Regions from separate parts of the Streptomyces sp. NPDC058051 genome, predicted to be linked through region 1. Evidence: riboswitches for the same ligand, from Rfam matches in the RefSeq annotation. Region 1 holds a riboswitch; each other region holds the start of a gene.
What was found. A riboswitch is a leader RNA that binds a small molecule or an ion and turns the genes downstream of it on or off. The one in region 1 is predicted to bind S-adenosylmethionine.
Positions count from the first base shown of each region.

Region 1 (3,253 bases):
AGCCGGGATGATCGAGATCCCGGCGCCGTCCGGCGTCGCCGTCTCCAGGCCGCCCTCGAAGCGCACGTCGTCGTCGTTGACGTACACGTTCACGAAGCGGCGCAGCTTGCCCTGGTCGTCCAGGACGCGGGCGGCGATGCCGGGGTGGTTCTGCTCCAGGGACTCGATGACCTGGGAGAGGGTCGCGCCCTCGGCCGGGACCTCGGCCTGGCCGCCCGTGTAGGTGCGGAGAATGGTGGGGATGCGGACCTTGACGCTCATGAGGGGTGCCTTTCTTCAGTCTCGGGTGGTCAGCTGCCGGCGAGGCCGGCGGCGCGGAAGGCGTCCAGGCTCGGCCGGATCGTCGCGGTCGCCTGCGAGGTCGCGGCCACCGCGTCCAGGGTCTTGAGGCCGTCGCCGGTGTTGAGGACGACGGTGGTCAGCGTCGGGTCGAGCAGGCCCGCCTCGATGAGCTTCTTCGTCACACCGACCGTCACCCCGCCCGCCGTCTCCGCGAAGATGCCCTCGGTGCGCGCCAGCAGCTTGATGGCGTCGACGACCTGCTCGTCGTCGACGTCCTCGACCGCACCGCCAGTGCGGCGGGCGATGTCCAGGACGTACGGCCCGTCGGCCGGGTTGCCGATCGCCAGGGACTTGGCGATGGTGTTCGGCTTCTGGGGCCGTACGACGTCGTGTCCGGCCTTGAAGGCGGTGGAGACGGGGGAGCAGCCCTCGGCCTGGGCGCCGAAGATCTTGTAGGGCTTGTCCTCGACGAGGCCGAGCCTGATCAGTTCCTGCAGCCCCTTGTCGATCTTCGTGAGCTGCGATCCGGACGCGATCGGGATGACGATCTGGTCGGGCAGCCGCCAGCCGAGCTGCTCGCAGATCTCGTACGCCAGGGTCTTGGAACCCTCGCCGTAGTACGGGCGCAGGTTGACGTTGACGAAGCCCCAGCCCTCGCCGAGCGGGTCGCCGATGAGCTCCGAGCAGAAGCGGTTGACGTCGTCGTAATTGCCCTCGATGCCGACCAGCTCGCCGCCGTACACCGCGGCCATGACGACCTTGCCCTGCTCCAGGTCGTGCGGGATGAACACGCAGGAGCGGAAGCCGGCGCGGGCGGCGGCGGCACCCACCGCACCGGCGAGGTTGCCGGTGGAGGAGCAGGAGAGCGTGGTGAAACCGAAGGCGCGGGCGGCCTCGACGGCGATGGCGACGACACGGTCCTTGAAGGAGTGCGTCGGGTTGCCGGAGTCGTCCTTCACGTACAGGCCGCCGGTGACGCCCAGCTCGCGGGCGAGGTTGTCGGCCTTGACCAGCTTGGTGAAGCCGGGGTTGATGTTGGGCTTGTCCGCGACATCGGCGGGGACCGGCAGCAGCGGCGCGTAACGCCAGATGTTGTTCGGTCCGGCCTCGATGCGCTTCTTCAGCTCGTCGGGAGAGCCGCTCGGCAGGTCGTACGCCACTTCGAGCGGCCCGAAACAGGACGCACAGGCGAAGAGGGGGCCGAGCTCGAAACGCTCGCCGCACTCGCGACAGGAAAGCGCCGCGGCGGGGCCGAGATCGACAGCGTCGTCGGAAGAATTGGTGCTTACTGCAACAGTCTGCGCAGCCATGGTGGCGAGGCCCTTTCTCCTCATCTTCCTCGCGACGCATTTCGCCACGAGACGGAATTGGCACCTTCCCCACCTGACCTCGCGGTCGGCAGGAGGGTTGCCGGGACTTCAACGGGCCGTTCCCTCAGTCCCTCTGGATGAGCGCTATGGCACTGGATCGTCGATCCAGGCGTTTTTCGGCGGACGGACCCCGACATGCGAGGGTCATCCGCGTTGTTCAAGACTGTAACCGAAGCACCGGACTGTTGAGATAGTCGTCCGAACCGCGAGATGGATCACATACAGGGAGTATCGAGCGTGCTGGAAGAGGTCGAACACTGGCTGGCCAGGCGTTCCTGGTCCGCCACCGACCGCCCGCTGGACCGGCTGCTCGCCGCCAAGGCCCGGGAGCCGCGTCGCGGGAGCGTGAGCGTCGTCCTGCCCGCGCTGAACGAGGAGGCGACGGTCGGCGAGATCGTCGCGACGATCCGGCGCGAGCTGATGGAGAAGGTCCGTCTCGTCGACGAACTCGTGGTGATCGACTCCGGTTCCACGGACGCCACCGCGCGGGTGGCCCGGGAGGCCGGCGCCCGGGTGGTGCACCGGGACGCGATACTCCCCCGGATACCCGCCGTGCCCGGGAAGGGCGAGGTCCTGTGGCGGTCGCTGCTGGTGACCGGGGGTGACATCGTCGCGTACGTCGACGCCGATCTGAAGGACTTCTCGGCGGACTTCGTCTCCGGCATCGTCGGCCCGCTCCTGACCGAACCGGACGTGCAGTTCGTCAAGGCGATGTACGACCGCCCCTTCGGCGACACCGCCGGTCAGGGCGGTCGCGTCACGGAACTGGTGGCCCGCCCCCTGCTCAATCTGCACTGGCCGCAGCTGGCCGGTTTCGTCCAGCCGCTGGGCGGCGAGTACGCGGTGCGCCGCTCCCTCCTCGAACGGCTTCCCTTCCCCGTCGGCTACGGAGTGGAGCTGGGACTCCTGGTCGACGCGCTGCACACGGTGGGCCTGGACGCACTGGCCCAGGTCGACGTGGGGGTGCGCAGACACCGCCACCAGGACGGCCAGGCCCTCGGCCGGATGGCGGCGGCCATCTACCGGACCGCGCAACTCCGACTTTCCCGGGGTCACTTAGTACGGCCGTCGCTCACCCAGTTCGAACGCGGCGAGGACGGCTTCGTCCCGCACACCCATGCGGTGGACACCGAGGAACGACCCCCGATGCGTGAGATCGAGGAGTACGTCTCGCGCCGCGCGGCCTGACTTCGCACGTTTGGGCGGTTCGTGATCGGGCTAGATTCCGCAACATGGTCTCCGAGCACGAAGCCCCGTCCGAAGCCTTGTCCGAAGCCCCGTCCGAAGCCTTGTCCGGGGCCCGGCCCGATGCCTCGTCCGGGGCCCGGTCCGCTGCGCAGGTCCTCGTCGCGTCCAACCGCGGCCCGGTCTCGTACAGCCTCGCCGTGGACGGGACGCTCGACGCGAAGCGCGGCGGCGGCGGGCTCGTCTCCGGGCTGAGCGCCGTCAAGGACAAGCTGTGGGTGTGCGCCGCGCTCGGTGACGGGGACCGGGAAGCGGTCCGGCGCGGGGTCGGTGAGCAGGGCGTACGGATGCTCGACATCGACGCGGCCGTGCACGCCGACGCGTACAACGGCATCGCGAACTCCGTGCTCTGGTTC
Region 1 is NZ_JBHVRW010000019.1:79,183-82,435, reverse strand. Features, by position in the region: gene ACFVUT_RS26555 (MoaD/ThiS family protein) at 1-261, opposite strand, end outside; gene thrC (threonine synthase) at 291-1,592, opposite strand; SAM riboswitch class I at 1,610-1,736, opposite strand; gene ACFVUT_RS26545 (glucosyl-3-phosphoglycerate synthase) at 1,890-2,840, shown strand; gene ACFVUT_RS26540 (trehalose-6-phosphate synthase) at 2,885-3,253, shown strand, end outside.

Region 2 (3,253 bases), on a different contig from region 1:
AGGAACGCCCCGCGTCACGGCGTGGCCCTTCGGCGGGGGACGGGCCCGCCCGCCCGTCCCCCGCCGAAGGGCCACGCATCCGTCAGAGCTGCGCCGCACCCCGGTCGGGGACGCAGCGACCGCCCTCGGTCCGGTACTTCCACCGGGCACCCTTGCCCACCAGCTCCTTGACCGCGCCGACGAACCGCTCGACGTGCTCGTCCGGCGTACCGGCCCCGAAGCTCACCCGGATCGCGTTCAACGAGCGCTCGCCCGGCTCGGCCTCCGGCGCACCGCACTCGCCCACCGCCTGCGGGTCGCTGCCCAGCAGGGTGCGGAGCAGCGGGTGGGCGCAGAACAGCCCGTCGCGGACCCCGATGCCGTACTCGGCGGAGAGCGCCGCCGCGAAGTGCGAACTGTTCCAGCCCTCCACCACGAAGGAGATGACGCCGACCCGAGGGGCGTCGTCGCCGAACAGCGAGAGCACCTTCACCTCGGGGACCTCCGCGAGACCGGCACGGACCGCGGTGACGAGGCGCTGCTCCCGGGCGACCAGGTTCCCGAAGCCCGCCTCGGTCAGCGCCTTGCAGGCGGAGGCGATGGAGTACACACCGATGACGTTGGGGGAACCGGCCTCGTGGCGGGCGGCGGTGGAGTGCCACTCGATGTCCACGCCGCCGTCGGTGCGGCGGGCGACCTTGCGCGAGGCGCCGCCGCCGGCCAGGTACGGCTCGGCGTCCTGGAGCCAGTCGGCGCGGCCCGCGAGCACACCCGAGCCGAACGGCGCGTACAGCTTGTGTCCGGAGAAGGCGACCCAGTCGACGTCCAGGTCGGCGATGTGGACGGGGTGGTGCGGGGCGAGCTGGGCGGCGTCCAGCACGATCCGGGCACCGTGCGCGTGCGCGGCGGCCGCCAGCTCCTTGACCGGCCACAGCTCACCGGTGACGTTGGAGGCGCCGGTGACGCAGACCAGCGCGGGGCCGTGGGGGTCACGGGCGGCGAGCGCGCGCTCCAGCGTCTCGACGGCCTGCGCCGGGGTGCGCGGGGCGTTCAGGTAGGTCACCCGGGCGTCGCGCCACGGCAGCAGCGAGGCGTGGTGCTCGGTCTCGTACACGAAGACCTGGCAGTCGGCGGGGAGGACGGCGGCCAGCAGGTTGAGGGAGTCGGTGGTCGACCGGGTGAAGATCACCTGGTCGTCGGCCCGGCAGCCGAGGAACTCGGCGACGGTCGCCCGGCTGTTCTCGAACAGGTCCGTGGAGAGCTGCGAGAGGTACCCGGCGCCACGGTGGACGCTGCCGTAGTACGGGGCGTAGGCGGCGACGTCGTCCCAGACGCGCTGGAGGGCCGGGGCGCTGGCGGCGTAGTCGAGAGCGGCATAGGTGACTTCACCACCCGTGACCAGCGGAACCGTTACATCCTGTCCCAGAACGGGCAGCGGGGCACAAAGCGACTGGTCGGCGGCAGCAGTGAAGACAGACATGGCGAACTCCCGTAAGAGGCAGGCGAATCGCAGGCGCCGACGGATACGCGGCAGCACAGCGGAGAGTGAAAAGGGGGTGTGCGGAGGAGGGCCGGGAAGCCCTATCGCATTCGCGTGCTCACAAGAGACTCCCTAGGGACCAGGACCCCGGGGGTTGGCATTCACAGATGCCGAGGGGCCCGCGCTTGCCGCAGACCTCGCTGCCTACGGCCTGGTCTTCACCCGGGGCACCCCGCCACGGACGGAGGGTTGCCGGACAGCGGGCCGGGGCCGTAGTCGCTGTCACTCATGACCTGACCAGCATCCTGCCATACGTGCGTGGACGCGCAAGGCGCGGTCCAGGATCCGGACCGCGCCCCGCGTCACCTTCCGCCCGATCAGAGGCCACCCGACAGGCTCTCAGGCGTTGCTGACCGCAACCCAGCGGTCCAGCGCCTCCCGGGCCGCGCCCGAGTCGATGGATGCGGCGGCCTTGGCGATCCCGGCGGCGAGCTGCTCGTTCAGCGTGCCGTCCGTCGGGTCCAGAGCCACCAGCGCAGCCGCCGAGTTGAGCAGCACGGCCTCCCGTACGGGCCCTCGCTCGCCGGCCAGCACCCGGCGGGCCACATCCGCGTTGTACGAGGCGTCGGCGCCGCGCAACGCCTGCGTCGGCACCAGCTCCAGGCCGATGTCGCGCGGGTCGAACGCCTCCTCGCGCACCGATCCGTCCCGGACCACCCAGACGCGTGAGGTCGCGGTCGTCGTCAGCTCGTCCAGACCGTCGTCACCGCGGAAGACCAGCGACGAATTGCCGCGCTCGGCGAGCACTCCGGCGACGATGGGCGCCATCCGCAGGTCGGCGACGCCGATGGCCTGGGCGCGCACGTGGGCGGGATTGGTGAGCGGCCCGAGGATGTTGAAGGTGGTCTGGGCGCCGAGTTCCTTGCGGGCCTTGGCCGCGTAGCGCAGGGCGGGATGGAACTTCACCGCGAAACAGAAGGTGATGCCCGCCTCCTCGGCGACCTCGGCGACCCGCTGCGCGCTGAGCTCCAGATTGACGCCGAGCTTCTCCAGGACGTCGGAGGAACCGCTCGCCGAGGACGCGGCGCGGTTTCCGTGCTTGACGACCTTGGCGCCGGTACCCGCGATGACGATCGCCGACATCGTGGAGATGTTGACCGTCTTCGCGAGGTCGCCTCCGGTGCCGACGATGTCGACCGTGCGGCCGGGCACGTGGATGGTGCGGGCGTGCTCGTACATCGCGCGCACCAGGCCGGACACCTCGTCGACCGTCTCGCCCTTGGCGCGCAGCGCCACCGCGAAACCGGCGATCTGCACATCGGTCGCCTCACCGCTCATGATGCGGTCCATGGCCCACGCGGTGTCGTCCGCGCTCAGGTCCTCGCCGCGCAGCAGGGGGTTCAGCACGCCGGGCCAGGAACGGTCCGCCACGCTGTCGCCGCCGCCCGGGGTCACAACGTTCATGGTCCGCTCCTGAGGGTCCACAGCCGATAAAAGAGGTCACCCCAAAAGGGGTCACCTCCACCTTATCGAGGGCCGCGGACAGCAAAGAGCCCCGTCCATCGGATGGACGGGGCTCCTGCTGTGGCGATCAGTTCAGGCGATCAGTGGTGACCGTGGCCGCTGGTGATCTCCTTGTACTCCTCGGCGGTGGGCTTGGCGATCTGGTTGTCCTCGCCGAAGTAGCCCTTGCTGAGCCTGGCGCGCAGCTTCTGCAGGGGCGACACCTTGCGCTCGACACCGTTCTCGTCGACCGTCGGGCCGATCTCGGCCGGCGTGTACTGCTCGTGCGCG
Region 2 is NZ_JBHVRW010000004.1:411,913-415,165, forward strand. Features, by position in the region: gene ACFVUT_RS09805 (Lrp/AsnC family transcriptional regulator) at 1-2, shown strand, start outside; gene ACFVUT_RS09810 (aminotransferase class V-fold PLP-dependent enzyme) at 83-1,459, opposite strand; SAM riboswitch class IV at 1,636-1,753, opposite strand; gene trpD (anthranilate phosphoribosyltransferase) at 1,859-2,923, opposite strand; gene ACFVUT_RS09820 (cytochrome bc complex cytochrome b subunit) at 3,064-3,253, opposite strand, start outside.
Region 2: another riboswitch for S-adenosylmethionine. It lies ahead of ACFVUT_RS09810 (aminotransferase class V-fold PLP-dependent enzyme); the one in region 1 lies ahead of thrC (threonine synthase).

Region 3 (3,253 bases), on a different contig from region 1:
CGGTCACCGCGTCGTCCTGCGGTATCTCGGAGGTCAGGGACAGGCTCTGGTCGACGGTCAGCGTCCAGTCGCCGTCCGTGTTCCGGTGATGGCCGACCCGCAGGAGCGACCTGCTGCCGTCCACCACCACCAGGCGGTCGTTCTGGTCGATGTACGCGTAGACGCCACCCAGCAGCGAGCCCTTGGTGAGGGCGAGTTCGGCGATCGAGCCGCCGTCGTCCGGGTCCAGCAGGTGGACCGTGGGGACCTGCCCGAAGATGGGCGTGCACAACGCCACAGGATAGCCGTCGGACCCGACCAGCACGGTCGGGCAGGCGGACGCCAGGGCCACCCGATCCGAGGTGAGCGTGCCGGGCCCCGGCCCGGCCAGCGGCGTGGTGTCCGAGGACGCGGTGTCCCCGTGCATGGTGGCAGTGCCGTCCGGTCCGGTGTACGGGTTGTGGGGCGGCGCCGGAGCGAAGACCGAGCCGGTGGCGCTTGCGGGAGCCGCGCCCGCTGCGGCGACCACCGCAGCGGTGACGGCAGCGGCCAGCGCGGTGCGCAGCCGTGAACGGGCGGGGACGGCGAAGGTCATGCGGGTCTCCTGGGAATACGCGATACGGACGAGGGCACGTCTGAGGGCACGTCCGGCCCTGGCGCCGGGCCGTGCACATGGGCGGAGGACAAGAGGCGGGGGATGCGCCGAGCAGGTCCGCACCACGGTTGGCTGCCGAGGCGAAACCGGTGCGGAGGCGAAACAGAGAACCTCAGGCGATCACTGAGAGCTCTTGGACAGCTGTACCGAGGTCGTCATGCGTCAGGAAGGGACGATGACCAGGACGGGGACGATGACCAGGGCAGGGAGAATGGCCAGGACAGGGACGAGGGGCTGCGCCTGTCGGATCGTGGAAATGCCCGGGGAGCGCCTGCCGGAGCAGCGACACATGTGTTGGCCGACAAGGGAGCTGTCGACGCGGGACTACGACGTGTGCGTGATGACGGCACAGGCTGCCCGGGAGCTACACAGGCTGGAGGCGTGCCTCACCAGGTCGACATGGCGTCGCGCCGTCAGAAGAACTCCCGGATGCATGCCGGGAAGGCAATCAAGAGAAGCATGCCCCTGTCAAGAAGGGGCGTGGCTTCGACCCCGGTCCGAACGAGTCGGCAGCCGGGCCGGTCTGACGGAACATTCGGCGTAGCCGTGTTGTTGTGCGTCGTGGCGATGTGAGCATGACCATGCCTGCCGGACATTGCGCGAGGCTGCCGCCCCACGTAGCGTTCCGGGCAGGTCATGAGTGTCAGCGTCAAGCCCTGGCTTGCTGACCGGCAACCCTCCTGCGCGGTGGGGTGCTCCAGGTGATGACCAGGCGGAGCCCGTCCGGGTTCCGCAAGCGCGATGCGGGCCGAACCCTCGGGTCCGCCGAGACGGAAGGGCGGAGGTGACGGTCGTGGCACCCGTGTCCCGCCTGCTGGTCAGGGTTATCGCCCCGCGACGACGCCTCCACCTGTGCTCCCGGCCTCACATCGACCTGCAGCGCGTGGCCGCCGCGCTCTGTTGTTCCTGACCGCTCTCCCGCCGCCGAACCCTCCGGACGAGGGACGGTGATCACGTACGGTCGATCAGGAAGGCACCCCTCTCGTGTCCTCGTCTTCTTCGCTGAATTCCTCGCTGTCCTCTTCGCTCCACCTGGCCGTCGCGCTCGACGGCGCGGGCTGGCACCCGGCCGCATGGCGTGAGCCGGTGGCCCGTCCCGGGGACCTGCTCACTGCTCCGTACTGGGCCGACGTCATCACGGAGGCCGAGCGCGGCCTGCTCGACTTCGTGACGATCGAGGACGCGCTCGGGCTCCAGAGCTCGCACTTCGCGGAACCCGACGGCCGTACCGATCAGGTGCGGGGGCGGCTCGACGCGGTGCTCATCGCCGCCCGTGTGGCCCCGCTGACCCGGCACATAGGGCTCGTACCGACCGTGGTCCCCACCCACACCGAGCCGTTCCACATCTCCAAGGCGATCGCCACCCTCGACTACGTGAGCAACGGACGCGCGGGCCTGCGGATCCAGGTGTCGGCGCGGCGGAACGAGGCGGCCCACTTCGGGCGCCGTGCGATTCCGGGTGTCCGCATCGAAGACCTGGACAGCCCTGCCGTACAGGAGTTGATCGCCGAACTCTTCGAGGAGGCCGGCGACTACGTCGAGGCGGTGCGCCGCCTGTGGGACAGCTGGGAGGACTCCGCGGAGATCCGCGATTCCGCCACAGGCCGTTTCGTCGACCGCGACAAGCTGCACTACATCGACTTCGTGGGCCGACACTTCAGCGTCAAGGGCCCCTCGATCACGCCCCGGCCACCGCAGGGGCAGCCGGTCGTCAGCGCTCTGGCGCACCAGAGCGTCCCGTTCCAACTGGTGGCCCGGTCCGCCGACATCGGCTACGTCACCCCGCACGACGCAGACCAGGCACGTGCCGTCGTCGACGAGATCCGCCGCGAACAGGCCGTGGCCGGGCGTGCGGAGGAACCGCTGCACCTCTTCGGTGACCTGGTGGTGTTCCTCGACGACGACCCCGCGGCGGCGGCGGCCCGCCGGGCCCGCCTGGACGGCCTCGCGGGCTACGCGTACACCAGTGACGCGCCCGTGTTCACGGGCACGCCCGCTCAGCTGGCGGATCTGCTCCTGGAGTGGCAGCGGGCCGGACTCTCCGGCTTCCGGCTGCGCCCCGCCGTGATCGGCCACGACCTCAACGCGATCACCCGTGGCCTGGTGCCCGAACTGCAGCGCCGCAGCGCCTTCCGGCATGCCTACGAGGCCGACACCCTGCGCGGGCTGCTCGGACTCTCCCGCCCCGCCAACCGCTACGCCAACGCCTGAGCCGGAGGGACCACCGACATGAGCACCAGCAAGGACACCGGCAAGCCGCTCAAGCAGATCCATCTCGCGGCCCACTTCCCCGGGGTCAACAACACCACCGTGTGGAGCGACCCCGAGGCCGGCAGCCACGTCGAGTTCAGCTCGTTCGCGCACTTCGCGCGCACTGCCGAACGGGCCAGGTTCGACTTCCTGTTCCTCGCCGAGGGGCTTCGGCTGCGCGAACAGGGCGGCCGGATATACGACTTGGACGTGGTGGGACGCCCCGACACCTTCACGGTGCTGTCCGCCCTCGCCGCCGTCACCGAGCACCTCGGCCTGACCGGCACCATCAACTCCACGTTCAACGAGCCCTACGAGGTGGCCCGCCAGTTCGCCAGCCTCGATCACCTCTCGGGCGGGCGCGCGGCA
Region 3 is NZ_JBHVRW010000010.1:192,328-195,580, forward strand. Features, by position in the region: gene ACFVUT_RS18300 (hypothetical protein) at 1-574, opposite strand, end outside; gene ACFVUT_RS18305 (putative leader peptide) at 959-1,069, opposite strand; SAM riboswitch class IV at 1,267-1,379, shown strand; gene ACFVUT_RS18310 (putative leader peptide) at 1,437-1,544, shown strand; gene ACFVUT_RS18315 (LLM class flavin-dependent oxidoreductase) at 1,637-2,845, shown strand; gene ACFVUT_RS18320 (NtaA/DmoA family FMN-dependent monooxygenase) at 2,864-3,253, shown strand, end outside.
Region 3: another riboswitch for S-adenosylmethionine. It lies ahead of ACFVUT_RS18310 (putative leader peptide); the one in region 1 lies ahead of thrC (threonine synthase).